DNA from 3 places in the Nocardiopsis mangrovi genome. Region 3 is predicted to be linked to each of the others. Evidence: predicted binding sites of a transcription regulator. Region 3 holds the regulator's gene; each other region holds the start of a gene.
The links. Region 3 encodes HrcA, which represses chaperone genes, less so after heat shock. Its sites were predicted from a motif close to TTGGCACTCTCNNNNNGAGAGTGCCAA; they were not measured.
Positions count from the first base shown of each region.

Region 1: a site for HrcA is predicted at 4,539-4,565, ahead of groES (co-chaperone GroES). Genes of this name have one in related genera too.
Region 2: a site for HrcA is predicted at 2,519-2,545, ahead of ACFO4E_RS17245 (FmdB family zinc ribbon protein). Genes of this name have one in related genera too.

Region 1 covers NZ_JBHSFQ010000013.1:54,885-64,252, reverse strand. Annotated here, with positions in the region: gene ACFO4E_RS14805 (apolipoprotein A-IV repeat region-like domain-containing protein) at 190-2,748, opposite strand; gene ACFO4E_RS14800 (THUMP-like domain-containing protein) at 3,155-4,447, opposite strand; gene groES (co-chaperone GroES) at 4,673-4,984, shown strand; gene groL (chaperonin GroEL) at 5,148-6,761, shown strand; gene ACFO4E_RS14785 (sigma-70 family RNA polymerase sigma factor) at 6,917-7,540, shown strand; gene guaB (IMP dehydrogenase) at 7,789-9,282, shown strand.
Region 2 covers NZ_JBHSFQ010000016.1:133,486-142,853, reverse strand. Annotated here, with positions in the region: gene glp (molybdotransferase-like divisome protein Glp) at 1-572, opposite strand, end outside; gene galU (UTP--glucose-1-phosphate uridylyltransferase GalU) at 723-1,643, opposite strand; gene ACFO4E_RS17250 (5-formyltetrahydrofolate cyclo-ligase) at 1,807-2,382, shown strand; gene ACFO4E_RS17245 (FmdB family zinc ribbon protein) at 2,560-2,940, shown strand; gene cpaB (Flp pilus assembly protein CpaB) at 3,087-3,758, shown strand; gene mscL (large conductance mechanosensitive channel protein MscL) at 3,852-4,304, shown strand; gene ACFO4E_RS17230 (D-alanyl-D-alanine carboxypeptidase family protein) at 4,365-5,498, opposite strand; tRNA gene ACFO4E_RS17225 (tRNA-Arg) at 5,888-5,960, shown strand; gene ACFO4E_RS17220 (Lrp/AsnC family transcriptional regulator) at 6,097-6,579, opposite strand; gene ACFO4E_RS17215 (LysE family translocator) at 6,667-7,311, shown strand; gene ACFO4E_RS17210 (KedN5 family methylcobalamin-dependent radical SAM C-methyltransferase) at 7,319-9,202, opposite strand.
Region 3 covers NZ_JBHSFQ010000002.1:273,990-283,357, reverse strand. Annotated here, with positions in the region: gene ACFO4E_RS03220 (16S rRNA (uracil(1498)-N(3))-methyltransferase) at 1-603, opposite strand, end outside; gene dnaJ (molecular chaperone DnaJ) at 749-1,903, opposite strand; gene hrcA (heat-inducible transcriptional repressor HrcA) at 1,904-2,917, opposite strand; gene ACFO4E_RS03205 (hypothetical protein) at 3,090-3,725, shown strand; gene ACFO4E_RS03200 (DUF3097 domain-containing protein) at 3,822-4,676, shown strand; gene ACFO4E_RS03195 (DUF4870 domain-containing protein) at 4,771-5,799, shown strand; gene ACFO4E_RS03190 (DUF4870 domain-containing protein) at 5,955-6,566, shown strand; gene hemW (radical SAM family heme chaperone HemW) at 6,599-7,831, opposite strand; gene ACFO4E_RS03180 (MOSC domain-containing protein) at 7,914-8,594, opposite strand; gene ACFO4E_RS03175 (LacI family DNA-binding transcriptional regulator) at 8,641-9,368, opposite strand, start outside.

The DNA.
Region 1 (9,368 bases), on a different contig from region 3:
TACAAATCCCCGCGGTCGAGGAAAGCATCCCTGTTCACGGCGGCCGGAACGTGGCCGCCGTAAGGGCTCCGGCGGGTGCTCCGCCGGGCGGGAAGGCGAAGGGCCGGCCCTCGGAGAGGACCGGCCCCGGTGCCCGGCCGCGCGGCCGCCTACCCGGCGGGCGGTGCGCCGCGCGGCGGGTGACCCGCCTTACTCGTCGTCGTCCTCGTCGAGGTCGCGGCGGCGCTTCTTCTTGCCGTCGCGGACCGGGGTCAGCAGCGCCTCGGCCAGGGCGAGCATGGTCTCCTCCAAGGCCGCCAGGCGCTTGGTGACGTCGTCGTGCGAGGTCTCGACGGCCTCGGTCAGCGCCTCCTCGAACTCGTGCCGGTCGGGGCGCGCCTGCACCTCGCGCAGCAGCGGTTCGAGCGATTCGAGCAGGCGGGCGTCGAGCGAGTCGAGCCGCTGCGACGGGTCGATGACCGGCCGCTCCACGAGCTCGGTGAGGCGCCGGTGCACCTCGCTGACCTCCATGGCGATGGGCAGCTGGGCGAGCCGCTGGTTGAGCGCCTCCAGCCGGTCGTCGACCGCCTCCAGGCGGCCGTCGACCCCGTCGATCTGGCCGTTGACGCCCTCGAACTGGCCTTCGACGCCGTTGACCCGGCCCTCGATGCCGTCGAGCCGGCCGTTGACACCGTCGAGCCGGCCGTCGACACCTTCGACCTTGCCTTCGAGGCCCTCGAAGCTGCCCTCGAAGTGCCCTTCGAAGGTGTCGAAGCGGTCGCCGAGCCGGCCGAGGCCGTGCTCGAACTTCCCGGTGATGGCGCTGAGGTGCTGGTCGACGCGGTCGGACAGCTCGCGCTGCCGCTGCGCCAGGCGGGAGTCGACCGCCTCGCGGTGCTCCTCGACCAGCCCGGCGAGCGCGGTGTGCCGCTCGTCGCCCTGTTCGTGGAGGCCGCGCACGCTCGCGGTGACGGAGTCGCGCAGCTCGGCCAGGGCGGCCGTGGACGCTGCGAGGTCCGCGTCGGCCTTGTCGCGCAGCGCCGTGGCGGTCTCGTCCAGCCGGGCGGTGACGGCCTCGTTGTGCTGGTCGTCGCGCTCGCGCAGCTCGGCGCGGTGCAGCTCCAGCTGCTCGTGGAGTTCGCCGAGGCGCTGACGCAGGTGGGTGCGGAGGTCGCCGAGCTTGTCGTCGGTGGACTCGGCGAGCTTGACCACGGCGCTGTTGGCGTCGGCGATGGCGGCGGTCGCCTCGGCGTGGTTCTCCTCGGCCTGCGTGGTGAGCAGGCCCAGCCGCTCGGCGAACCGGGTGGCCGCCTCCTCGTGGCGCCGGTCGGTCTGGGCGGCGAGGTCCCGCAGGCCGTCGGCGAGCTCGGCGGAGAGGGCGGTGTGGCGCTCTTCGGCGGCGGAGCGCAGGGTTTCGGCCGTGGCCTGGAGCCGGGAGCCGAGCGCGTCGTGGCGCTCGCCGAACGCGGTCCGCAGCTCGTCGGCGGCGGCGTCGACCCGCTCCGTGAGCGCCGCGTGGCGTTCGGCGGCCTCGGTGCGGATCTCCTGGGCGGCGGTGTCGAGCCCGGCGGTGAGGGCGGCGTGGCGCTCCTCGGCCGCGACGCGCAGCTCCGCGGCTGTGGCGCGGAGGTCGTCGGCGCCGTTGTCGAGCCGCTCGTTGAGCGCGGTGTGGTGCTCTTCGGCGGTCGTGCGGAGGTCGGCCGCGGTGGAGTTGAGGTTCCCGGAGAGGGCGGTGTGCCCTTCCTCGAACGTGGTGCGCAGGTCGTCGGCGGTGGTGTCGAGCCGTTCGACGAGGGCGGCGTGGCGCTCCTCGGCGGCGGTGCGGATCTCGCCGGTGGCGGCGTCGACCCGCTCCGTGAGTGCCGCGTGGTGTTCGGCGGCCTCGGTGCGGATCTCCTGGGCGGCGGTGTCGAGCCCGGCGGTGAGGGCGGCGTGGCGCTCCTCGGCGGCGGCGCGCAGTTCCTCGGTGCCCGTGCGCAGCTCCTCGGCCGCGGCGGCGAACCGGTCGGTGACGGCCTGGTGCTGCTCGCGCAGGGTGGCGTCGACGGCGTCGGAGCGCTCGGAGACCGCGCCGAGCAGCGTCTCGCGGCCGTCGGCCACCACCTGCTCCAGCGCCTCGCGGCCTTCGGTGACGGCGGCGGCGAGGGACGCGTGCCGCTCGCCGGCGGCGGTCATGGCGGCCTCGTGGCGGCGCTCGGCGAGTTCGGCGGCGCCGGCAAGTGCGTCGTCGATGGCCTTGGCCTGTGCGGCGGCGGACTCGATGGCCTCGTCGATCTGGGTGAAGCGCGCCTCGACCCCGGTGGCCAGCCCCTCAAGCCGTTCGGTGAGGACCCCGACCTTGGCCGAGGTGGCCTCTTCGGCGTCGGCCAGGCCCTTCAGCCGGGACATGACGGATTCGAGGTGGCCGTTGATCCCGCGGACGTCCGCGCGCAGCGCGGGGAGTTCGGAGAGCGGCTTGACCCGTTCGCCGACCAGGGCGATGTGCTCGGCCAGGGTCTCGGCCCATTCGGGCGGGCGCGAGCTGAGCTCGTCGACCCGGGACCGGACGGCCGTGACCGATTCGGCGAGAGAGGCGAGTTCGCGCTCGCGGAACTCGCGCAGCAGCCACTCCATGCCCTCGAGCCGCTGGCGCATCTCCTCGCTGACCGCGCCCTGCGATTTCTGCTCGGACACCTGGTCCTGCGCCGCCCGCGAGAGCAGGTCGCGCATGCGGTCGGAGATCCCGGTCTGCCCTCCCCCGTTGAGGAAGTTGTGGTTGCTCTGTTCCACCGAGGTGCTCCTTTTGATCTGGCGCCCCCATCGGCGTCCGCACGCGGATGGGTGGTGTTCTCAACGGATGCAGCGGGCGCGGGCGGGATAGGGCCCGACGTGTGGTCATCACACACGGACATGGCATGCGCACTCGCCGTTAGCGGCCAGTGCATGGCGAAAGGGTGGAGAACCGGCGCATACCGCCGGCCGTCCCCGGGAACGCCGGCCCCGGGAATCCGCGAGAAGGGGAAAGGATTCAGCGGGGTCAGTTTACCGACATGAGCCGTGCTCGCCGGGTTGAAGCGGGGAAAATGTGCGTTGTGCCGATCGCCGCGGAATGACCGCACTCGTCACGGTAGTACGGATGGGCGGGCCCGTCATCCCGCTGCAGCCCCCGCGGGGCGGGGGTTCCGGTGCCGTGGAGTCACCGCGGGCCTGTGACCTCGGAACACAGGAGGGAAATGGGGCGGTCGCCGATCCGGGTGAGGACGACGACAACGGATTCCGGCCCCGACGGCCGGAGATCGCGGCGGAGTTTCTCCACGTCCACGGCCGATCCGCGTTTCTTAATCGTTACGGTTCCGGCGCCCCGTTCACGCAGGACCGACCGCAGCCGCTTCAGGGAGAACGGCAGGACGTCGGTCACCTCGTAGGCGCGGGCGAACGGGGTGGCCGCGAGCCGGTCGGACGTGATGTAGGCGATGCGGGGGTCGAGCAGCGCGCCGCCGACCGCGGCGGCCGCCTCGGCGACGAGGTGGGCGCGGATCACGGCGCCGTCGGGCTCGTAGAGGTAGCGCCCCGGCGCGGCGACGGGCGGTGCGCCCAGCCCGGGGTCGGCGGTCAGGGTGGCGGGGCCGCGCCCGTCGCCGCGCAGGAGCGTGGCGCGGCGCGGGACGTCGGACAGCGCGCCGAACCACAGCGCCGCCTCCTTGACGTCGCCGTCGACCGAGATCCACTCGGCCGAGGCGCCGTCGGGCACCAGTTCGTGGGGGATGCCCGGCGCCGCCTTCACGCACGCGGCCGAAGCGCCCCGCGCGAGGTCCATGGCGGTGCCCCACGGCGGGGAGTAGGCGTGCGGGTCGAAGATCCGGCCCTTCTTCCCGCGCCGTGCCGGGTCGCAGAACACAGCCCCGTAGTCGCCCGGCGCGACCAGGGCGACGTCGCCGCCGCGGACGCGGGCGCGCCCGGCCAGGCCCAGCGCCGCCGCGTTGGCCTCGGCCACGGCGGCGGTGAACGGGTCGGAGTCGACCCCTTCGACGTCCAGGCCCTCGGCGGCGAGGGCGAGCATGTCCGCGCCGATGCCGCAGCACAGGTCGCCGACCAGCGTGCCCGGGGCGACCCCGGCGGCGAAGCGGCGGGCGCGGTATTCGGCGACGGTGCGGCGCGTGGCCTGTTCGAGGCCGTCGGGGGTGAAGTACATGCGCGCCGCGAGGTCGCCGAACTTCGAGCGGGCCCGGCCGCGCAGCCGCGCCTGGGTGAGGGCGGCCGTGACGAGGTCGGCGTGGGGGACGCCGGGCTCCTCTCCGGGCTCCCCTCCGTTTTCCGCGTCCGGCGCGTCCGGCGCGTCCGGCGCGTCCGCCGGGCCGGCCCGGCGCAGGCGCGTGGCGGCGCCCAAGGGGTCGGCGTCGACCTCGGCGGGGTCGATCGAGTCGAGCAGCCGCCGCCCCGCCGGTGTGCGGAGCGCGCGGAACGCCGCCGACTGCGCGCTGGTCGCCAACTCGCCCCCAATGACCTGTTGTGACCTGTTGTGTTGACCTGATGTGTTCAGTGCGGGGCCCGCGGGCGCGGGGACGCCGCCGGTTTCCATCTTGGCACTCTCCACGATAGAGTGCTAACCGCGACGAGGCCGGTCTGACACCCGCGACGACAGGCCGCCGTGGTCGCCCCTTGTGCAGCATGCCGTTTACGGATCACGATGAACCTGAAGGGGGAGGTCACAACCGTGTCGACCGCCACCAAGACTGTGCTCAAGCCGCTCGAGGACCGCGTCGTCGTCAGGACGCTCGAGGCCGAGCAGACCACCGCGTCCGGCCTGGTCATCCCCGACACCGCCAAGGAGAAGCCCCAGGAGGGCGAGGTTCTCGCGGTGGGCCCGGGACGCTGGGACGACGAGGGTGAGAACCGCATCCCGCTGGACGTCAAGGTCGGCGACGTCGTCCTGTACAGCAAGTACGGCGGCACCGAGGTCAAGTACAACAACGAGGAGTACCTCGTCCTCTCCGCCCGCGACCTGCTCGCGGTCGTCGAGAAGTAGACCCCGGATCGGCCTCGACGCCCATCCGCGTGACACCCGCCCCGGCCGGCTCGATGCCGGACGGGGCGGTTTTCTTCGCTGAGCGAGCCACCGGGGCATCGGTGACCCCGGGGCGAGCGGATACCACTCCCGACGAACGCGCACGGATTGAGGAAAGCTCACCATGCCCAAGATCCTGGAATTCGAGGACGACGCCCGGCGCGCCCTCGAGCGGGGTGTCGACCACCTCGCCAACGCCGTCAAGGTGACGCTCGGCCCGCGCGGCCGCAACGTCGTCATCGACAAGAAGTTCGGCGCCCCGACCATCACCAACGACGGTGTCACCGTCGCGCGTGAGGTCGAGCTGGACGACCCCTACGAGAACCTGGGGGCCCAGCTCGTCAAGGAGGTCGCCACCAAGACCAACGACGCCGCGGGCGACGGCACCACCACCGCCACCGTGCTCGCCCAGGCGCTCGTGCGCGAGGGCCTGCGCAGCGTCGCCGCCGGCGCCTCCCCGATGTCGCTCAAGAAGGGCATCGACGCCGCCGCCGAGCGGGTCTCGGAGATCCTGCTCGACGCCGCCCGCGAGGTCGGCGAGCGCGCCGACATCGCCTACGTGGCCACCAACTCCGCCCAGGACGCCCAGATCGGCGACCTGATCGCCGAGGCGTTCGACAAGGTCGGCAAGGACGGCGTCATCACGGTCGAGGAGGCCCCGACCTTCGGCCTGGACCTCGCCTTCACCGAGGGCATGCAGTTCGACAAGGGCTACGTGTCGCCCTACTTCGTCACCGACGGCGACCGCCAGGAGGCGGTGCTGGAGGACGCCCTCATCCTGATCAACCAGGGCAAGGTCTCCTCCCTCAACGAGCTGCTGCCGCTGCTGGAGAAGGTCGCCCAGACCAAGAAGCCGCTGCTGATCATCGCCGAGGACGTCGACGGCGACGCCCTGGGCGCGCTGGTCCTCAACAAGATGCGCGGCGCCCTCAACGTCGCCGCGGTCAAGGCGCCCGGCTTCGGCGAGCGCCGCAAGGCCATGCTCCAGGACATCGCCACCCTCACCGGCGGCCAGGTCATCGCCGAGGAGGTCGGCCTGACCCTGGAGAACGCCGAGCTCGACACCCTGGGCAGCGCCCGCCGCATCACCGTCACCAAGGACGACACCACGATCGTCGACGGTGCCGGCGCGCAGTCCGAGGTCGAGGACCGCGTCGCGCAGATCCGCAAGGAGATCGAGGCCAGCGACTCCGACTGGGACCGCGAGAAGCTCCAGGAGCGCCTGGCCAAGCTGTCCGGCGGCGTGTCGGTGCTGAGCGTCGGCGCGGCCACCGAGGTGGAGCTCAAGGAGAAGAAGCACCGCCTGGAGGACGCGATCTCGGCCACCCGCGCCGCGATCGAGGAGGGCATCATCGCCGGCGGCGGCGCCTCCCTGGTGCACGCCGCGGCCGCCCTCGACGACCTCGGCCGCACCGGCGACGAGGCCACGGGCGTGGCCATCGTGCGCAAGGCGCTGGTCGAGCCGGCCCGCTGGATCGCCGTCAACGCCGGCGCCGAGGGCTACGTCGTCACCTACAAGATCGCCGAGCTGAAGCAGGGTGAGGGCTACAACGCCGTCACCGGCGAGTACGGCGACCTCATGGCGCAGGGCATCATCGACCCGGTGAAGGTCACCCGGTCGGCGGTGCAGAACGCGGCCTCCATCGCGGGCATGCTGCTGACGACCGAGGTGCTCGTCGTCGACAAGCCGGCGGAGGAAGAGGGCGAGGCCGGACACGGCCACGGGCACGGGCACTGAGCCTGCGGACCCCGCCGCGGCGGGCGGCCCTTATCACGCGTGCCCCGATGAACCTTTCGGGGCACGCGTGCCTTTATCCGGTTTACACCAAATGTGATCATTCTGTAGCCGGTGTTCGTGACGTGTAAGTCCCGGTGTCGGGGCATCATTCGTACGTGACGGATCTACGCGTCGCGGGGGGCCCGCAGGTGCCATCACCAGCTGTCCCGCGCAGGGCGAACGACACGGAACTGAACAACCTGACCTCGCTGGCCGTCCAGGGTGACCACGGTGCGGTGGACTCGCTGATCCGCGAGGTCCGCCCCATGGTCGTCCGCTACTGCCGCGCCCGCCTGGCCCGTGTCTCCGGCTACGTGCACTACTCCGACGACGTCGCCCAAGAGGTCTGCATCGCCCTCCTCGCGGCGCTGCCGCGCTACGAGGACATGGGGCGGCCGTTCGCCTCCTTCGTCTTCGGCATCGCGGCGCACAAGGTGGCCGACGCCCTGCGCGGATCCACGCGCGCCGACGTGCCCACCGAGACCGTCCCCGACCGGCCCGACGACGGACCCGGTCCGGAGGAGGCCGCGGTCCGCACCGTCGAGGCGGAACGGGCGCGGGCGCTGTTGAACGAACTGCCCGAGCAGCAGCGGCGACTGCTGCTGATGCGCGTGATCGCCGGTCTTTCGGCTGATGAGACGGGACATGTACTTGGAATGTCGGCGGGTGCGGTACGGGTTGCCCAGCACCGAGCTCTTGCTCGGCTTCGGGAAGTGGCCGTGGCGAACCGCCTCTTCTAGCGGCTCCGCCTGCCGCGCGCCCCTGCGCCCCGGGCCCCGCGGCCGCCGCTGCCCGTCGCGGATCCGTGACCCGCGCCACTGCCGCATGGGGCGGCCCGCGCGCTGAGAGCGCGCGCCCGTAGGCGACCCCGGTCCGCACTGTGACCCTCCCCACCGCCCACCCCGCCCACCTGTGATGTTCCCCGCCGGTAAAGCCGCCGGTCAGGGCCATAGGATGAAACGGTCACGGCGAATGGTTGGATGGTTCAATGACGCAGCTGTACACGGGGGCCGACGGCAAGGTGCTGGCGCCCGGCCTCACCTATGACGACGTCCTGCTGGTTCCGGCCTACTCGGACCTCCAACCGGGCGAAGCGGACACCGGGACCCGGCTCTCGCGCAACATCGAGCTGCGCATGCCCCTGCTCTCCGCGGCCATGGACACCGTCACCGAAGCGCGCATGGCCGTGGCCATGGCCCGCCAGGGCGGCGCCGGCGTGCTGCACCGCAACCTCTCCATCGAGGACCAGGCCGGCCAGGTCGACCTGGTGAAACGGTCCGAGGCCGGCATGGTCACCGACCCCGTCACCTGCGGCCCCGACGACACCCTGGCCGATGTCGAGCAGCTGAGCGCCCACTACCGCATCTCCGGGGCCCCGGTCACCGACACCGACGGCCGCCTCGTGGGCATCGTCACCAACCGCGACATGCGCTTCGAGGACGACCGCAACCGCCGTGTCCGCGACGTCATGACCCGCATGCCGCTGGTCACCGCGCCCGTGGGCGTCTCCCGCGAAGAGGCGTTCCGGCTGCTGCACGAGCACAAGGTCGAGAAGCTGCCGCTGGTCGACGACCAGGGCCGGCTGCGCGGGCTGATCACCGTCAAGGACTTCATCAAGAGCGAGCAGTTCCCCGACGCCACCAAGGACGCCGACGGCCGCCTGGTGGTCGGCGCCGCCGTGGGCGTCGGCCCCGACTCCGAGATCCGCGCGCGGGCGCTGGTCGAGGCCGGGGCGGACTTCATCGTCGTCGACACCGCGCACGGCCACTCCTCCGGTGTCGTCGAGATGGTCGCCAAGCTCAAGGCCAACTCGCGCGCCGACATCGTGGCGGGCAACATCGCCACCCGGGCCGGCGCCCAGGCGCTGGTCGACGCCGGCGCCGACGCCGTGAAGGTCGGTGTCGGGCCGGGCTCCATCTGCACCACCCGCGTCGTCGCGGGGGTCGGCGCCCCCCAGGTCACCGCCGTCATGGAGGCCGCCAAGGCCGCCGGGCCCGCGGGCGTCCCCGTCATCGCCGACGGCGGGCTCCAGTACTCCGGCGACATCGCCAAGGCGATCGTCGCCGGCGCCAGCACGGTCATGCTCGGCAGCCTGCTCGCCGGCGTCGAGGAGAGCCCGGGCGAGCTGAACTTCATCAACGGCAAGCAGTACAAGACCTACCGCGGCATGGGGTCGCTGGGCGCCATGCGGGGGCGGTCCTTCTCCAAGGACCGGTACTCCCAGGCCGACGTCGCCACCGAGGAGAAGCTGATCCCCGAGGGGATCGAGGGCCAGGTGCCCTACCGCGGCCCCCTTCAGGCGGTCGCCCACCAGCTCGTCGGGGGGCTGCGGCAGTCCATGTGGTACGCGGGCGCGCGCACCGTCGCCGCCCTGCGCGAGGACGGCCGGCTGATGCAGATCACGTCGGCCGGCCTCAAGGAGAGCCACCCGCACGACGTCCAGATGACCGTCGAGGCGCCCAACTACCACGCCCGCCGCTGAGACCCGCCCCGGTCCGCCGCCCGGGGTCCGCCCGGGTACCGGATAAGGGGTGCTCGGAGCGGGGATACCGGGTGGTCGGCGGTACA
Region 2 (9,368 bases), on a different contig from region 3:
CCGGGCTCCACCAGTTCCTCGCCGGTCGAGAGCACGACGACCCGGGGGCGCGGGTGCACGCGGACCGCTTTGCGGCCGACGGCCGCGAGGACCCCCAGTTCGGCCGCTCCCAGCCGGACGCCGGAGCGCAGGACCGTGGTCCCCTTCTCCACGTCCTCGCCGGACCGGCGCACGGCGTTGCCCACGCGCGCGGGGCGCCCGATGGCCACCGATGCCTGCCCGCCGTCGGTCCATTCGACCGGGACGACGGCGTCGGCCCCGCTGGGCATGGGTGCGCCGGTCATGATGCGGGCGCAGTAGCCGGACCGGATGGCCAGGGCCGAGGCGTCCCCGGCGGGGATGTCGGCGACCACCGGCAGCCGAACGGGGTGCTCCTCCGACGCGCCGGCGAGGTCGCCGGCCACCACCGCGTAGCCGTCCATGGAGGAGTTGTCGAAGCCCGGGAGCGACACCGGGGAGTCGACCTGCTCGGCGAGCACGGCGCCGTGGGCGCGGAGCAGGTCGAGCTCGATCGGTTCCAGGGGGTCGACCAGCCGCAGAACGTCGGAGATGTGCTGTTCGACGGTCTTCATCCGTGTTCCCTCACCCGTTGTCGGCGCGGTGCGGCCGTGAGGCACCGCTGTGCGTACGCTGACCGCGGACCGGCCGCGGCCGTGTGCGGCGGCACGGCCACGGCCGGGGGGCCGGGGGTCCCCCGCGGTCGTGCGCCCCGCCGCCGGGGATCAGGTCCCCGGTGTCCCCTGCTCCGCCACGAACTCGCGCAGCCACGGCAGGAACTCCGCGGCGAGATCGGGACGGGCACACGCGAATTCCACCACAGTGCGGAGGTAGTCCACCTTGTTCCCGGTGTCGTAGCGCTGGCCCCGGAACAGGACGCCGTGCACGGGCCCGCCGTCATCGGGCTTGCTGCGGGCCAGCTCACGCAGCGCGTCGGTCAGCTGGATCTCGCCGCCCCGGCCGGGCGGGGTCTCCCGCAGCACGCCGAAGACGGCCGGGTCGCAGATGTAGCGGCCGATGATGGCCCAGCGGCTGGGCGCCTGGTCCGCGGGCGGCTTCTCCACCAGGTCCGTGACGACGACGACGTCGTCGTCCCCGGTCTCCTCGATCGCCGCGCATCCGTACAGCGAGACCTGCTCGGGCTCCACCTCCATGAGCGCCACGACGCTGCCGCCGTAGGCGGCCCGCACCTCGGTCATCCGCTTGAGCAGGGCTCCGCTGTCGCCGATGATGTCGTCGCCGAGGAGGACCGCGAACGGGTCGTCGCCCACGTGCCCGGCCGCGCAGAGCACGGCGTGGCCGAGGCCGCGCGGCTCCCCCTGGCGGACGTAGTGGATCTGGGCGAGCTCGCTCGACTCGCGGACGGAGCGCAGGCGCTGGGTGTCGTTCTTCGCCCGCAGCGCCTCCTCCAGCTCGTAGGCGCGGTCGAAGTGGTCCTCGATGGAGCGCTTGCTGCGCCCGGTGACCATGAGGACGTCGTCGAGCCCGGCGGCGACCGCCTCCTCCACGACGTACTGGATCGCCGGTTTGTCGACGATCGGCAGCATCTCCTTGGGCGTCGCCTTGGTGGCGGGCAGGAAGCGGGTGCCCAGACCCGCCGCCGGCACGACGGCCTTGGTGACGAGCGCGCGTTGCGAATCTGTCATGTCGGCACTTTAGGGCAGCGCTCCGCCGATCCCGCCCCGGCACGCGCCGCCGGCCTGCTGTGCCGTGCGAATCGGCCGGTCAGGGACGTGCGGGGCACGAGAGGTTCATCCGGCTTTCGGCGGGTGATCATCCGCGGCGGCGGCTGCTGCGACACTCTCTGGCATGGACACGCCGACGAAGCGCGACGCGCGCGCCCGGATCCTCGCCGCCCGGCGGGCAATGCCCCAGGCCGAGCGGGCGGCGGCCGGGCCCGCGATCCGCGACGCCCTCGCCGCCGAGCCGCTGCTCACCACGGGGGGCACGGTGGCCGCCTATGTGTCGGTGGGCACCGAACCCGACACCCGCAAGCTCATCGCCACGCTGTGGAAGCAGGGGACCTATGTCCTGCTGCCGGTGCTGCTGCCCGGCGGCGACCTGGACTGGGCGGCCTACGACGGCCCGGACTCGCTCGCGCCGGCGGGCCGCGGCCTGCTGGAGCCGACGGGGCGGCGCTACGGCCCCGACGCGGTGCGGCGGGCCGCCGCCGTCGTGTGCCCGGCGCTGGCGGTGGACCGGGCCGGGACGCGGCTGGGCCGCGGGGCCGGCTGCTACGACCGCGCCCTCGCGCGGGTCGGCCCGAACACCCTCGTCCTCGCCGTGATTTACGACACAGAATTGCTGGACACGGTCCCCGCCGAGCCGCACGACCGACCCGTCAACGGGGTCGTCACCCCCGGCCGCGGTGTCCACCTGTTCTGATCAGCCCGCGACCGGCCCGGCCGGGCCCGCACGGGGAACACCGGCGCCGCGGGGCGCGTTACACGCATCCGGCGGCGCCACCAGCGACGGCGCTCCGCCCCCGATGTCGCGGCCGTGCCGCCGGAGCGCGTACTATTTGGCAGTCGGCGGGTGAGAGTGCCAATGAGGAGGACCCCCGTGCCCACGTACCAGTACGCATGCACCGAGTGCGGCACCCAGATGGAGGTCGTGCAGAGCTTCACCGATGACGCCCTGACCGTCTGCCCCGAGTGCGAGGGCCGGCTGCGCAAGGTGTACTCGGCCGTGGGCATCGTCTTCAAGGGCTCGGGCTTCTACCGCACCGACAGCGGATCCTCCGGCCGACCGGCGGCGGCGACGGGCTCGGGCAAGGGCGACGGCGCGAAGAGCGACTCCGCGTCGGGTTCGGGCTCCGACTCCTCCTCGTCCTCCGGCGACTCCGCCTCCACGAGCTCGTCCGGCTCCTCCGACTCCGGCTCCACCACCTCGTCGGGCACCACCGGATCCACCAGCGGCACCGCCAAGGCCGCTTCGGCCTGACCCGCCCGGCCCCCGCCTGCGCCGGTACCGCTCCGATGCGCGGGCGGGCCTCGTCCGGCGCGGCGGCCCGCCGCGCGCGCCGCCCCGGAGACGCCGGCCTGTGGACGGCCCGGTCACCCGCCGCGCGGATCTCCTAGCGTGGGGCCATGCGCTCCCGCAGCCTCCCCTCCGGCCACCGCGCCACGGCCCCGCACGCGGCCGCGCTGCTGCTGGCCCGCCACCGCCGCACCGCGGGCGCCGTCTGCGCCGTGCTGGCCGCCGTCGGCGCGGTGCTGCTGATCCGCCCGCCCCCGGCCGCCACCACCGACGTCCTCGTCGCGGCGCGCGGCCTCACCGCGGTCTCGCCGATCGCGCCGGGCGACCTCGTCCCACGGTCCCTGCCCGCGGCCGCGGTCCCCGAACACGCCGTGCCCGCCGACTCCGACCCCGCCGGGCGCTCCCTCGCCGGGCCCATGTCCCGCGGCGAAGTCCTCACACGCACCCGGCTGGCCGATCCGCCCGCCGCGGCCCACGGACCGCATATGGTGGCGGCCCCGGTCCGCGTCACCGATCCCGGCGCGGTGGCGCTCCTGCGCCCCGGCAGCAGGGTCGACATCCTCGCCGCCGCGTCCGATCCGGCCGCGGACCTCGGCGGCCCCGGGGCGGCCCGGCCGGCCGACACCGTGGTCGCCGACCGCCCGGTGATCGCCGTCCCCGATCCCGCCGGCTCCGGGACCGACCCCGGCGGCCTCCTGGTCGTGGCCGTCACGCCCGGCGAAGCCCGCGACCTAGCGGGGTACGCGGCTGCGGGATCATTGTCCATAACCATTCGCGGTTGACCGGCGACCCTTTGTGGGCCGACGCCGGGCCGCGGACCGCGCCGCCGCCCCCGCACCGGCGGACGCGGCACGCACGACCCGAGGAGGGCACCCATGAGCGGATTCAAGAAGTTCCTGATGCAGGGCAACATGGTCCAGCTGGCGGTGGCGGTGGTCATCGGCGCGCTGTTCTCCGATCTCGTCACCGCGTTCACCGCGGGGTTCATCACCCCGCTGATCGGCGTGTTCGGCGGCGTGCCGACCTTCGGCGACCTCTACTTCGAGGTCAACGGCAGCCGCTTCCTCTACGGCCAGTTCGTCGACGCCCTGGTGGGCTTCCTGCTGACCGCCGCGATCGTCTACTTCTTCGTGGTCCTGCCCATGACCAAGCTCATGGAGCGCTTCGCCAGCGAGGAGGAGGCCACCACCCGGCCGTGCCCGCACTGCCAGAGCGAGATCAGCAAGGCCGCCACCCGGTGCGCGTTCTGCACCTCGGAGGTCGCCGCCGAGACCCCCGCGGCGGCCCCCGCCGCCGGCGAGACCGCGACGGCCGCGACCGGCTCCTGAACCGCGACGGCGGTGCCGGCGTCCCTCGGGGGACGCCGGCACCGCCGGGGGCTCACGGGGTCACTCGCTCCCGTACTCCCAGTGCCACGGTTCGAACGGACTGGAGTACGCCCATTGCGGATGGAACCATCCCCATTGGGTGGAGTTGCTCTCCAGCCAGTTGAACTCCGGGCTGCCCTGGGTCTGCACACCGCCGCACAGGTCGACCGCCTGGCCGAGACCGTGGTTGCTGGTGCCGGGAACGGCCGCGTTGCCCGGCGGCTGCTCGACATAGACCCGCTGCTGGTTGGGGAGGTCGCGGTAGGAGCTGGTCAGGCACAGCGGCTTGCCGAACTCCTCGGTGAACGCCTGGTTCATCGCCAGGAAGTCCACGGCCGCGTCGGCGCGCAGGAAGTGGCCGGGCTCGTGCAGCTCGCACAGCGCTTCCGTGGGCAGGAGGCCGTTGGGGTAGCCCGACGCGGCGGTGCCGGCACTGGCGTCGCACTCCACCCCGGCCATGTAGGCGTCGGGGTCGAGGCCGCGGTCCTCCAGCTCCTGCATCAGCGCGTTGGTGCTCTCCTCCGACTTGTCCCGCAGGGCGTCGAGCTCGCCCTTCAGCTCCACACGCTCCAGCTGGGTCTGCGCCTGGAGGTTCTGCGCGTCCGCGGTGAGTTCGCCCTGTTCCTCGCGGAGGGCGTTGGCCTCCTCCAGGAGGGCTTCCTTGTCGTCGGAGAGCTTGACGACGTGCGATTCCACCTGGAGGTCCTCGTTGAGCGAGCCCGATGTGACCAGGGCGAGGGTGCCGCTGTCGGGCTGCTGGTAGAGGGTGCTGGCGAGCTGGGCGAGCGGTTCGCGCATGTCGGCCAGTTCGAGCTCGGTCTGCTGGAGGTCGTGCAGCGTACCGATCAGCTCGTCCTGGGCGTCCTGCAGCGCTTCCTCGCGCTCGGTGTAGTCGTCGGTCGCCGCTTCGAGCTCCTCCTTGGCGGCCTCGGCCTGCTCGCTGAGGCTGTCGAGGTCGTTGTCGGCCGCTGCCGGGGAGGTCGCGGGCGACATCGCGATATCGGCTCCGGGCACCAGCAGCAGCGCCCCGAGAACCGTCACGATCAGCGCCTGCGCGGTCGGCCGCCGCACGGCCGGCGGCAGCGCGAGGAAGCATGCGATCCCGCTTCTCGGCACGCGGGATCCTCGCCGCGTCGAATCGAGAATGAACGGCACGAGATGTCCTCCGGCTGCCTGTTTCGGTCGTTCGCGTGGCCGCATCGCAAGGTACTACATGTCCACAACCCGACGTGTTGGACTGGTCGCGCTCGCGTCATGCGTCTCGGACGCCGAGGGCGTCCCAGGTGGCGGCCGATCATGCGCCGCCCTTGGAGTCCCTGCTCACCAGGCGGCCACCGCGGATTCCCACTGGCGGGCGACAAAACACCCGTTCCACCCGCATGTGGTCAGAGTCACCCATACACCGTGGCAACCCCGGCACCATGAAGGGTACTCAACTCCGCGCCACCTCGCTCGCTTCACACCGGTTCCCCTGTCCCCAAAGGCCCCAGGCGCTCCGACCCCGCACCCCCGGCGATCCTCCGCTACCCTGGTAGCCCGGACAGGGCCTCATAGCTCAGGGGACAGAGCACCGCTCTCCTAAAGCGGGTGCCGCAGGTTCGAATCCTGCTGGGGCCACAGTACTTGACCAGGCAAAACAGGTCGGGCGTAGCGTAGCGTACCCGGTCCGGCCACCGCCGTGGCCGCTTTCGCGATCCGGCCGCCGGGGCGCCGCCGGAACGGCACCGCCCGCCGGTCCCCCGGCCCCCGACGCTCAGTCGCCGGGCACCGCCGGGACGACCGGGCCGCCGCGCCATTTCTGGAAGATGAGATTGGTGTGCACGAACGCCACCTCGTTGCGTGCGGCGAAATGCTCCAGGACGAGGGTCTGGAGCGCGCCCACGCTCTCGGCCGACACGCGCACCAGGAAGTCATCGGGCCCGGTGAGATGACAGATCTCCCGGACCTCCGGGCGCAGCAGCGTATGCCGGATGAACGGCTCGACCAGCGCCTGGCGGTGCGGATTCATCCGGACGGCGAGGAACGCCTCGACCGGGCGGCCCAGCTTCTCCTCGTCCACCACGGCGGCGAACCCCTGGATGACGCCGGTCTCGCGCAGCCGCTTCACCCGCGACAGACACGTCGACGCCGCGACCCCGGAGATCTCCGCGAGATCCTTGTTCGTTACGCGGGCATTCATCTGGAGGGCGCGTAGGATCTTCATATCCACCGAATCGAGTTCCACCGGCTGGGACATGTCCCGAAGAATATGCGGTAACGCGCCGATCCGGCAACGGAGCGCTGCATACTGGGGCGCACTCTCCGAGAACGTATCGGTCCGCCCATGGAGGGACCATTGCCCAGCAATGTCGCGCTTTTCATTTCGGTCACGCTTCTCATGCTCGTCATACCCGGTCCGGATTTCGTGATCGTCACACGGAATTCACTTTCCGGCGGAAGATCGCAGGGATATCTGACCCTTATCGGAATATGCTGCGGCCTGGCCTTCCTCACCGTCCTCGCCGGGACGGGCGCGGCGGCCGCGATCGCGGCGAACGCGTCGCTGCTCGCCGCCCTCCGGATCATCGGCGGCGCGTACCTGGCGCTGCTGGGCGGCTTCCTCGCCATCGGCGCGCTGACCCGCGCCCGCCGTGGCGCGCCGCCCGCGGTCGACGGCACCGCCACCGCGCGGGCGCCCATCGTCCAGGGCTTCCTGAACAACATCCTCAACCCCAAGGCGCTGGTCTTCTACGTCACGTTCATGCCGCAGTTCGTCAGCCCCGGCGGCTCCGCGCTCGGCCAGACCCTGCTCCTCGGGGCCACGGTGGTCGCCTGCGCCGCGCTCTGGTGGAGCGTCTATGTCACCGCCGTCACCAGGATGAGCGCGCTGTTCGCCCGGCCGCGGGCGCGCGTCGCCATCGACATCGGCGCGGGGTCGGCGCTCGCGCCCCTGGGCATCTGGATGGCGCTCACCGCGGACTTCGGATGAGGGCGGCTCAGCCCAGGGCCCGGACCTTCGCGACGTAGTGCGCGGTCTCCTCGTGGTTGGTCGATGCCGCCAGCTCGGCGAACCCGTGGCGGAAGGCGAACAGGAACCGGGTGTCCGCCCGCTCCGGGACCGTGCCGGCGAGCGTGCCCGCCGACGCGCCGCGCACCAGGCTCGGGACGTCGTAGCGGTAGTCGCGGTACACGGCCCAGTGGTCGACCCCGCCGAACTCGCGCAGCCGGGCGTCGGTGAACCCCCTGCCGGCGGGCTCCGGCAGGGGGCGCGTCTCCAGATCGAAGCGGACGACCTCGGCGACCGCGTCGCGCCACGGGCCGGGGATCCGGCCGGCCAGCTCCTCCTCGCACCAGCGCACGACCGTGCGGTCGAACTCCGCGGAGGTGAAGCAGTACTCCAGCGCCGGCGACAGCGAATCGGGGTCGGCCGTGCAGTTCTCCGCCGCGTGCTTGAGCAGCCGCGCCCCCGGCAGGTCCTGAGTCTCGGTGAAGCGCGCCAGCGAGAGGATGACCTCCGACTGCGGCAGGCCGCCGACCTCGCGGACGACCGGGAACAGGTTGCGCAGCACCATGTTCTCCCCCAGGAGCCGCGCCCAGAACAGGAACCTCTGCATGCGCAGGTTGTCGGCCAGGCTCATCCCCCTGTGGGCGAGCACGTACTCGAAGTCGTCGCGCTCTCCGCGCACGGTCACGAACCCGTAGAGGTCGCGGCGCTCGGTGTAGTCGGTGTTGGGCAGGAGCAGCAGCGGGTAGGCGGCGATGCGGGAGACGTACCGCGAGAGCTCGTCGTAGCCTTTCAGGAAGGACTCCGGGGTCTCGCCGGGCGCGCCCCAGATGAGCTCGGCGTAGGCGTCCACCCCCTCGCTCGCCAGCCATTCCGCCAGTTCCCGCCACTGGTTGATCTTCATGTTGCGGCGGTTCATGCCGCCCAGTGCCTCGCCGTCCAGGGTCTGCAGGGCGAGGGTGAAGGAGCTCTGCAGGCCGGCGTCGCGCATGAGCCGGACGATCCGGTAGAACAGCGCGTTCTTGTTCTTGGCCCAGGACGTCTCCAGGGCCAGCGGATACCCGTAGCGCTCCCTGACCTCGATCAGGGTCTCGACGAACTCCATGTCCTGGGGGAGCATGCCGAAGTTGGCGTCGCACAGGACGACGGTCTCGGCCCGCGCCTTGGCCAGCTCCACGAGCTCGGCGCGCAGCCGCTCCCGGGAGAAGCACCGCACCCTCTGGCCCACGGCGCCGCCCCAGTAGCAGAAGGAGCAGTGGTAGGGGCAGCCCCGGTTGGTCTCCATCAGGGCGACGTCGTAGCGGAACCGCCCTTCGGCGTCGAGCAGCGGGACCGCGCCGGTGAGGATCGGCGACGGGAGCGAATCGAGGTCCTCGATCCGGGCGCGCTCGGGCGTGGTGGCGACCGCGCCGTCGGGGCGGGGGAAGGAGATCCCGGCGATGGCGTCGTAGCCGGTGCCGTCCAGCACCGCGCAGAGGATCTCCTGGATCGCGGCCTCGCCCTCGCCGTTGACGACGATGTCGACCTGCGGGCACGTACGGAACACCCGTTCGGCCTGGTTGGCGACGTGGTTCCCGCCGAAGACGACCACCGTGCGGGGGTTCGCCCGCTTGACCGCCTCGGCGACCGCGGAGAACTGCCGGACGTTCCAGCCGAGGACGGAGAACCCCACCACGTCCGGCGTGCCGCCCGACAGCAGGCGCACCGACATCTCCCAGGGGGAGACGTCGCCCGGAAAGTTCTCGATCGAGACGCGGAAATTCCGATCCAGGCGTTCATTCGCCCGGATCGCGGCGGCCAGGTAGCCGCTCGCGAGCGGCATGGACTCTTTCGACATGTGCCAGACACCCTGCTGGACCAATGTGACATGGAGCATGGAGATCACACATTCGCGGAATCGAGGTCGAAATGCGCGCCGGTGGTGCGCGTGTGGCGTGTGAAGGGCCCGGTGTGCGCGTTCCGTGCGGGATCGGCGGTGGACACCGGAAGGGGAAACGGAACCGAGGGCGGATCGCGTTGATCCTCGGCGGTGGAAATGCGGT
Region 3 (9,368 bases):
TTCGGGGCCGACCACCACGACGATGCCGGGGCCGTCCGCGGTATCGGGAAGCGGGAGCGACGACAGCCGGTCGTCCCGGGCGCCCTCGTGCAGGACGATCCCCAGGTCGGCGGCTGCCACGAGCGCGACCACGTCGCGCGTGGCGGCGAGGTCGGCGACCTCGGGGAGCCGGCTGCGCCGGGCCTGCTTGGCGGACTCGCGCGCGGTCGCGCGCCACTTGGCGACGGACTTCGCCGCCCGCTCGGACTTCCAGCGCGTCACGCACCGCTCGGCCGCCCAGGGCACGATGGCGTCCACACCCGCCTCCGTCATGACCTCGACGGAGAGTTCGCCCCGATCGCCCTTCGGCAGCGCCTGGACGACCGTGATGCGGGGGGACGGCTCGGGGTCCACCGACCGCTCCTCGACGGCGCAGACCACGCTGTCCTTGCCGACGTCGGCCACCACGCAGCGGGCGCGGGTCCCGGCGCCGTCCACGAGGTCCACGACCTCGCCCGCGGCGATGCGGCGCACCGCGGCGGCGTGCCGGCCCTCGGGGCCCGACAGCACCACGCGGTCGCGGTCGAGCTGCCCTGCTTCGGCGAGGAAGACGGGAGGCGTCACGGGTTCCCTTTCTCGGATGGGCGGCCGGCCCACGGCACCGCGGCACGGACGGCGGCCGCGGGACGGCGAGGGCCCCGCGGCGCGCTGCCGGGGGCCCTGACGTGTCCGTGGTGCCGGCGCGGCCCCGCCGCGCCCTCTGTGGGGCTCAGCGGGCCCCGAAGGCGTCGCGCAGGCGCGAGAAGAGGCCGCCGTGGCCGGGGCTGAACTTGCCCGGCGGGTGGTCCTCGCCGCGGAGCTCGGCGAACTTGCGCAGCAGCGCCTCCTGCTCCTCGTCGAGCTTGGCGGGGGTCTCGACGTCGACCTGGATCATGAGGTCGCCCCGGCCGCCGCCGTCGAGGTGCTTGGAACCGCGGCCCCCGAGCGTGATCACATGCCCGGATCCGGTACCGGGGCGCAGGTCGATCTCCTCGGTGCCGTCGAGGGTCTCGAACGTGAAGGAGGCGCCCAGCGCCGCCGCGGTCATGGGCACCGTGATGGTGCAGTGGAGGTCGTCGCCGCGCCGCTCGAAGATCGGGTGCGGGCGCTGGACGATCTCCAGGAAGATGTCACCGCGCGGGCCGCCGTTGGGGCCGACCTCGCCCTCGCCCGCGAGCTGGATCTGCGTGCCGTCCTCGACACCCGCCGGGATCTGGACCTTGCGGGTGACCTTCTCGCGCACCCGGCCCTCGCCCGCGCAGTCGGCGCAGGGGTCGGTGATGATGCTGCCCTGCCCCGCGCACTGCGGGCACGGGCGCGAGGTCATGACCTGGCCCAGGAAGGAACGCGTGACCTGGGAGATCTCACCGCGTCCCTGGCACATCTCGCAGGTGTGGCGGTGGGTGCCCTTGGCCGTGCCCTCGCCCTGGCAGGTGGTGCACAGGACCGCAGTGGGGAAGGTGACGTCCTTGGTCACGCCGAACGCGGTCTCGGAGAGGTCGAGTTCGATGCGCACCTTGATGCTGCGTCCGCGGCGCACGCGGTCGCGCGGGCTGCGCCCGGCGCCCGGCTGGCCGCCACCGAAGAACGCGTTCATGATGTCGTCGAACGGGAAGCCCGCGGCGCCGCCGCCGAACCCGCCGGGGCCGCCCGCACCGCCGCCGCCCGGAGCGAACGGGTCGTGGCCCATGTCGAACATGCGCCGCTTGTTCTCGTCGGAGAGGACCTCGTAGGCCTGGGTCACTTCCTTGAAGCGCTCCTGGGTCGTGGGGTCCGGGTTGACGTCGGGGTGGAGTTCGCGGGCCAGCCGCCGGTACGCCTTCTTGATCTCGTCCTTCGTCGCCTCGCGACGAACCCCGAGGATCGCGTAATAGTCCCTCGCCACTTACTGTCCCGCCAAAATCGTTCCGACGTACCTGGCCACAGCGCGCACCGCTCCCATCGTTCCCGGGTAATCCATTCGAGTCGGACCGACGACGCCGAGCTTGGCCAGCGACTGGTCGCCGAAGCCATAGCCGGCGGACACGATCGAGGTGGATCTGAGGCCCTCGTGGGAGTTCTCCGCGCCGATCCGTACCGTGAGCATGGACGGGTCGCCCACCTCTCCGAGCAAACGGATGAGGACCACGTTTTCTTCCAGCGCTTCGAGTACGTCACGAAGGCTAGCGGAGAAATCCACCGCCGCGAGATTCGCGGTCCCTCCGAGGACGATCTTCTCCTCGTGCCGCTCCACCAGGCTCTCCAGGAGCACCGACAGCACCGAGACCGCCATCCGGCGATCGCCGGTGGGCACCTGCGCCGGCAGGTCCTCGACGGCGGTGGGGACGTCGGTCAGCCATTTGCCGCCCAGCGCGCGGTTGAGCATCTGCCGCAGGTTCTCGACGGAGTCCTCGGTGACCCCGCCGAGGCCGTCGATGACGCGCTGCTCCACCCGCCCGGTGTTGGTGATCAGCACCATCATCACGCGCTGGTTGCCCAGGGGGACGAGTTCGACGTGCTGCACCGACGAGCGGGTGAGCGAGGGGTACTGCACGATCGCGACCTGCCGGGTGAGCTGCGCGAGCAGGCGCACCGTGCGGGCCACGATCTCGTCGAGGTCGACGGCGCCGCCGAGGAAGGTCTCGATGGCGCGGCGCTCGGCCGAGGACAGGGGCTTGACCGTGGACAGCCGGTCCACGAACAGCCGGTACCCCTTGTCGGTGGGCACCCGCCCCGCGCTGGTGTGGGGCTGGGTGATGTAGCCCTCCTCCTCCAGCGCCACCATGTCGTTGCGGATCGTCGCCGGCGACACCCCGAGGGTGTGGCGGTCGGCGAGGGCCCTGGACCCCACGGGCTCGTTCGTGGACACGTAGTCCTCGACGATGGCACGCAGGACCGCGAGTTTGCGGCCGTCGAGCACGCGTTCACCTCCCTGGCACTCCGTGGTCGTAAGTGCTAATTCTATGCCGTCGCGCAAGGGCGGGCCGGAACGCGGGACCGCGGTTCGGGCCGGCACCGCCCCGGCCGCCGTCCCGGCGCGCCGCGCGCAGCGTTCCGGGGCGTCTCCGTGACGCGGTGCGACAATGATCGCCATGGCCGTCGATCCCGCACCTCCGCGCGTCGACCCGGCGCGGCTGCGCCCGGTGCGGGCCTGGTACGGGATCGGCGCGGCGATCGCGGTCTGCGGGCTGATCGCCGGGGCCATGGGGTTCGTGATCGGGCTGCTGAACTCGGAGTCCCTGCCGCACTTCCGCGCTCAGTTCGGCGACGACGAGACCGCGATCGTCGACTTCGACCACGCGAATCAGGGCACCCACGCGTGGCTCATCTACACCGACCGCTACACGACCGACGACGAGATCGCCGCGTTCTGCACGATCGACGGGCCCAGGGGGCCGGTCACGGTGAGCCCGGCCCATGACCAGCACTCCGACGGCTGGTTCCTGGCCGGCCGGATCGACGCGGCCGAGGCCGGCGACCACACCCTCCGCTGCCACAGCGGCGAGGGCCTCCGCTACGCGGTCGGCTTCGGAAACGACGCGCACGGCGTGTCCACGGGGGTGCTGTGGACCGTCGCCGCCGCTTTCGCCCCGGCGGTCGCGGGGGTCCTCATCGGCGCCGCGGTGCTCATTCTCACCGCTGTCCTCCGCGCCCGCGACGGGCGGCGCGTCCTCGCCGGCGGGCAGCCGCGCGACGGCGCGCGGCGGCGGGGAGGAAGGGTGCCCTGACGGCGGCCCCGCTGCGGCCGCCCCGCCACTGGACGGGCAGGGGGCACGGTGTCCGGTGCCCCGCCGGAGGGCCCGGCGCCGCTAAGATCGCGGGCCGTGGGCACTGACTCTGGCAAGCGGCGCGGCAGGCGGTACGGGGACGACGTCCTGGCGGGCGACTGGCGGCGGCCCCGGAAAGGGGCGGTCCCCGAGGTTCCCGTGGAGCACGGACTGGTGGTGGAATCCGCCGACGAGGGGTTCTGCGGCGCGGTCGTGGCCTGGGACAAGGCGACGGTGACCCTGGAGGACCGCGCGGGCCGGCGCCGGGTGTTCGACCTCGCGCCGGCGGCGTTCCTGGTCGACGGCCGGCCGGTGACCGTGGTGCGTCCGGCCGCGGCGGCGCCCTCGGGACCTCTGCGCAGCGCGTCGGGGTCGGTCGCGGTCCGGGGCGCGCGGGCGCGCGTGGCCAGAGAAGGCCGCATCTACGTCGAGGGAGCCCACGACGCGGAGCTGGTCGAGAAGATCTGGGGGCACGACCTCCGGGTCGAGGGCGTGGCGGTGGAGTTCCTCGAGGGCGTGGACCACCTGCCCGAGATCGTCGCCGCGTTCGCCCCCGGGCCGGAGCGGCGGCTGGGGGTGCTGGTGGACCACCTGGTGCCGGGGTCAAAGGAGTCGCGGATCGCCGAGCAGGTGTCGTCCCCCTATGTGCTGGTCGCCGGCCACCCGTTCATCGACATCTGGCAGGCGGTCAAGCCCGCCGTCCTCGGTTTCGCGGCCTGGCCCGCGGTGCCGCGCGGCACCCCCTGGAAGGAGGGGGTGCTGGCCGCCCTCGGCCGGCGCGAGGAGCCCGGTGAGGCATGGCGGGGCATCCTCGGCCGGGTCCGGACATTCGCCGATCTGGAACCGGAACTGCTGGGCCGCGTCGAAGAACTGATCGACTTCGTCACCGCGCCCTACGTGGTGCGAGACTAGGACGCGTCCGCGCCGACCCCGCGGTGACGGCGTGCGGCGGCAGGACGCGCCGGACGGCATAATCTGCTCCACGCAATCGGCACAGCCAAGGGACATGATGAGCGAGACCCCGCCCCACCGACCACAGCCCCAGGACGAGCCCGCGGGAGGGCAGCCCGTGCCCGGCCACACCGCCCCCAGCGGCGGCCAGCCCGGACAGGGGCAGCAGGCCGGCACCGGGGCACAGCCGGGGTACGCCCAGCCGCCCCACCCGCCCCAGGCGCCGCAGCAGCCCTATGCGCAGCCGGGCCAGGGCTACGACCAGCAGGGATATCCCCAGCCGGGCTACGATCCGGCCCAGTACGGCCGGCCGGCCTACGGGCAGGCCCAGCAGCCGCCGAACCCCCCGCAGCCGGGATACGGCGTGCCGCAGGCGCCACCGCAGCAGCCCGGATACCGCGCCCAGCCCCAGCAGCCCGCGGCCCCCGCCTACGGCCAGCCGACCGGCGGGCAGCCCGGGTACGCGCAGCCCTCCGGTGAGCAGCCCGGGTACGGCCGGCAGCCCTACCCGCCGCAGCCGGGCCCCGCCGGGCCGCAGGCCCCGCAGTCCTACGCGCCCCAGGGATACGCGCCCCAGGGGCAGGAGCAGCAGGCCGCCGCGGCGGCCCAGCAGCAGCCGGGCTACCCCCAGCCCCAGCAGCCCGGATACCCCGCCCAGCCCCAGCAGCCCGCGGCCCCCGCCTACGGCCGGCCGGCCGGCGGGCAGCCGTTCCCCCAGCAGGGGCAGACCGCGGCCGACGACCCCACCTGGGCGATGATCGCGCACCTCTCCGGGGTCATCCTCGCGTGCTTCGGCTGGCTGCCCGCGCTGGTGGTGTACTCGGTGAAGAAGAACCACTCGCCGTTCGTCCGCCACCACGCGGGCGAGGCGCTGAACTTCCAGCTCACCCTGTTGATCCCCTACCTGCTCACCTCGGCCGCCTATATCGCGCTCGGCGTCTTCGCCCCGACGACATCGTGGATCGGCTCCGTGTTCATCGCGGTGATCTGGGTGCTGTCGATCGTGTTCGGGGTGCTCGCCGCTCTCGGCGCGAACAAGGGCGCCTGGTACCGCTACCCGGTGTCGGTCCGCTTGGTGAAGTGACCGCGGCCGCCGCCGCGCGGAACCCGCGCGGCGGCCGGGCCGTCCCATCGGGGCGGGCCGGTGCCCCCGAACGCCCCCGAACGCCCCCGAACAGCCAGCTACCGCACGGCCCGCGGCCCGACCACCGGGCCCGGGCGGCAGAGACCGAGGAGACCATGAGCTACCCACACCCGCCGAACCCCTCCTACGGCGAGGGCCAGGGCGGATACCAGCAGCAGTACCCGGGCGGCTACGGCCCGCCGCCCGGAGGCGACCACGGCTACGGCACGGGTCCGCAGCCGGGCCAGTACGGCCAGCAGGGCCAGCAGGGCTACCCGGGGTACCAGGAGCAGCAGCAGGGCTACCCGGGCCAGGCTCCGCAGCCCGGCGCGCAGCAGCCCTACGCCGCCGCGCCCTATGGCCAGTACGGGCAGTACCAGCAGCCCCACCAGCAGCAGGGCGGCCAGGTGACGGCGGACGACCGCCAGATGGGCCTGCTCATCCACCTCGGCGGGGCGATCCTGGGCTTCCTCGTGCCGCTGGTCTTCTACTTCATCAAGAAGGACGAGTCGCCGTTCCTCCGCCACCAGGCGGCGCACGCGCTCAACTTCCAGATCATGCTGGCGATCGCCTACTTCGTCTCGGGCATCCTGATGATCGTCATCATCGGCTACCTGACGTTCCTCGCCGCCTGGATCCTCGGCCTGGTGTTCGGCATCATGGGCGGCCTGGCGGCGAACCGGGGCGAGTGGTACACGTACCCGTTCAACCTTCCGATCGTGAAGTAGCGGCCGCCGACCGCGGCAGGGCCGGGCGGCGCTCAGGTGAGATCGCGCACCACGGCGTCGGCCAGCAGGCGGCCCCGCCGGGTGAGCACCGCACGGCCACGGGCGTGGGCCGAGGGGTCGAGCAGGCCGTCGGCCACAGCTCGCTCGGCCGCGGCGCGTCCGGGGCCGTCGAGCAGGTCCAGCGGGCATCCCTCGGCGATGCGCAGTTCCAGCAGGATCCGCTCGAACCGCCGGTCGGCGTCGCCGAGGACCTCGCGCGCGTGACCGGGCGAGACGCCGTCGGCGATGCGCGCGGCGTAGGCCGCTGGGTGCTTCACGTTCCACCAGCGGACCCCGCCGACATGGCTGTGGGCCCCCGGGCCCACCCCCCACCAGTCGCCGCCGGTCCAGTAGAGCAGGTTGTGGCGGCTCCGGGCCCCGGCGCCGCGCGCCCAGTTGGAGACCTCGTAGGCGGTGTAGCCGGCGGCGCCCAGCGCGTCGTCGGCCATGAGGTAGCGGTCGGCCATGGTGTCGTCGTCGGGTGCCGCGAGCTCTCCGCGGCGCACGCGGGCGGCCAGCCGGGTGCCGTCCTCCACGATCAGCGAGTACGCCGAGACGTGGTCGGGGTCCGCGCCGACCGCGGCGTCGAGCGACTCCTTCCAGTCGGCGTCGGTCTCGCCGGGCGTGCCGTAGATGAGGTCGAGGTTGACGTGGTCGAACCCGGCCTCGCGCGCCCAGGCGACGCAGAGCTCCGGCCGTCCGGGGGTGTGGGTGCGGTCGAGGATGCGCAGCACCCCGGGGCGGGCGCTCTGCATCCCGAAGGAGACCCGGGTGAACCCGGCGTCGCGCAGCCGCAGCAGGTAGTCGCGGTCGACGGTCTCGGGGTTGGCCTCGGTGGTGACCTCGGCGTCCGCCTCCAGGCCGAATTCGGCGTCGATCGCGGCGAGGACCCGGCCGAGGTCCTCGGGGGGCAGGAGGGTGGGCGTGCCGCCGCCGAAGAACACCGTGCGCACGCGGGCCGCGCCGGCCCCCATGGCCCGGCGCGCGAAGCGGACCTCGGCGGCGGCCTGGTCGGCGTAGGTGGCGGGTGAGGCGACCGCGCCGCCGTCGCGGGAACGCAGTTCGGCGGCGGTGTAGGTGTTGAAGTCGCAGTAGCCGCAGCGTGTGACGCAGAACGGCACGTGGACGTAGAACCCGAACGGCCGGCTCCCGGCGCCCGCGAGGGATCCGGCGGGCAGCGAGCCGTCCGCGGGGACGGGGTCGCCGTCGAGTACGACTGAGGGCATGCGTCGAGACTATCCGCCCCCGTACCCGCCGGGTGCCGGGCGCGGAGCCCGCCCACCTGCGGCCGCGCCGCGGCAGGAGGGCTCAGGAGCGCAGGAGGCCGGCCTCCCGGTCGCGCTCCAGGCCGCGTTCCACCTTGGCCGCGAGCTCGGCCCATTTGTCGGAGCGGCCGGGGAGGGCGAGCACGCGGCGCAGCAGGTCGATGTCGCGGTCCAGCCCGGCACGGAATCCGGCCATGACGGTGATGCCGTGGCCGGGGCGGTGCACGATCTCGACGGGGTCGCCGGCGCGGACGTCGCCCTCCTCGCGCACCCGCAGGTAGACACCGGTGCGGGCCTCCTGGGTGAAGCGCTTGATCCAGCCCTGCTCGGCCAGCCACGTCTGGAACACGGCGCAGGGCGTGCGGGGCAGGACGACCTCGAACAGGGCCGTTCCGATCCGCCACGTCTCGCCGATCAGGGCGCCGTTGACGTCGAGCCCCGTGGTGGTCAGGTTCTCGCCGAAGGCGCCGTCGCGCAGGGGGCGGCCCAGCCGCTGCGACCAGTCGTCGAGGTCCTCGCGCGCGAAGACGTAGACGGCCTGGTCCGGGCCGCCGTGGTCGGCGCGGTTGGCCTGCTCGTCGCCGTCCAGTCCGAGCGCGGCCGCGCGCACAGGGCCCTCGACGGGCCTCTTGTCGATGGCCGTGCGCCCCGGCCCGGGCGCCCAGGGCGCGTCGCCGGCGCGGCCGGTGCAGACCGATTGGACGATGGTGCTGGTCTCCCCCATGGGAGAACCGTAGAACACCCGGCCCGGGGCCGGAAGCGCGACGCTCTCACACCGCGTGCACCGGGTCGGGCCCGGTGCTCTGCACAGGGACCGCCCCGGTGGACCCGCGCACCACCAGCTCCGGGTCGAACAGGTACTCCGCGTGGGAGACGCTGTGCCCGGCGATCTCGTCGCACAGGGTGCGCGCCGCGGCCAGGGCCATGGACTGGATGGGCTGGCGGACCGTGGTGAGCGGGGGGTCGGTGAAGGCGATCAGGTGGGAGTCGTCGTAGCCGACCACGGAGAAGTCCCGCGGCACCGACAGCCCGCGCTGGCGCGCGGCGCGGATGGCGCCGAGGGCCATGAGGTCGGAACCGCAGGCCATGGCGGTGACGCCGCGGTCGAGCAGCCGCGTGGCCGCCGCGTGGCCGCCTTCGACGCCGAACAGGGACAGCTCCACCATGCCGTCGCTGGCGAGCCCGTGGCGCGCCATCGCGCCGTGGAAGCCTTCGAGCTTGCGCCGGACCGGCACGAAGCGGTCGGGCCCGCTGGCGAAGCCGATGCGGGTGTGGCCCAGCGCGGCGAGGTGGTCGACGGCGAGCCTCCCGGCCTCGCGGTCGTCGGCGGAGACGAACGGCGCGGACACCCGGTCGGCGAAGCCGTTGACCAGGACGATGGGCAGCCGCCGCGCGACCAGCCGGCGGTAGCGGTCGTGGTCGGCGGTGGTGTCGGCGTGCAGGCCGGAGACGAAGATGATGCCGGAGACATTGCGATCCAGCAGGAGCTCGACGTATT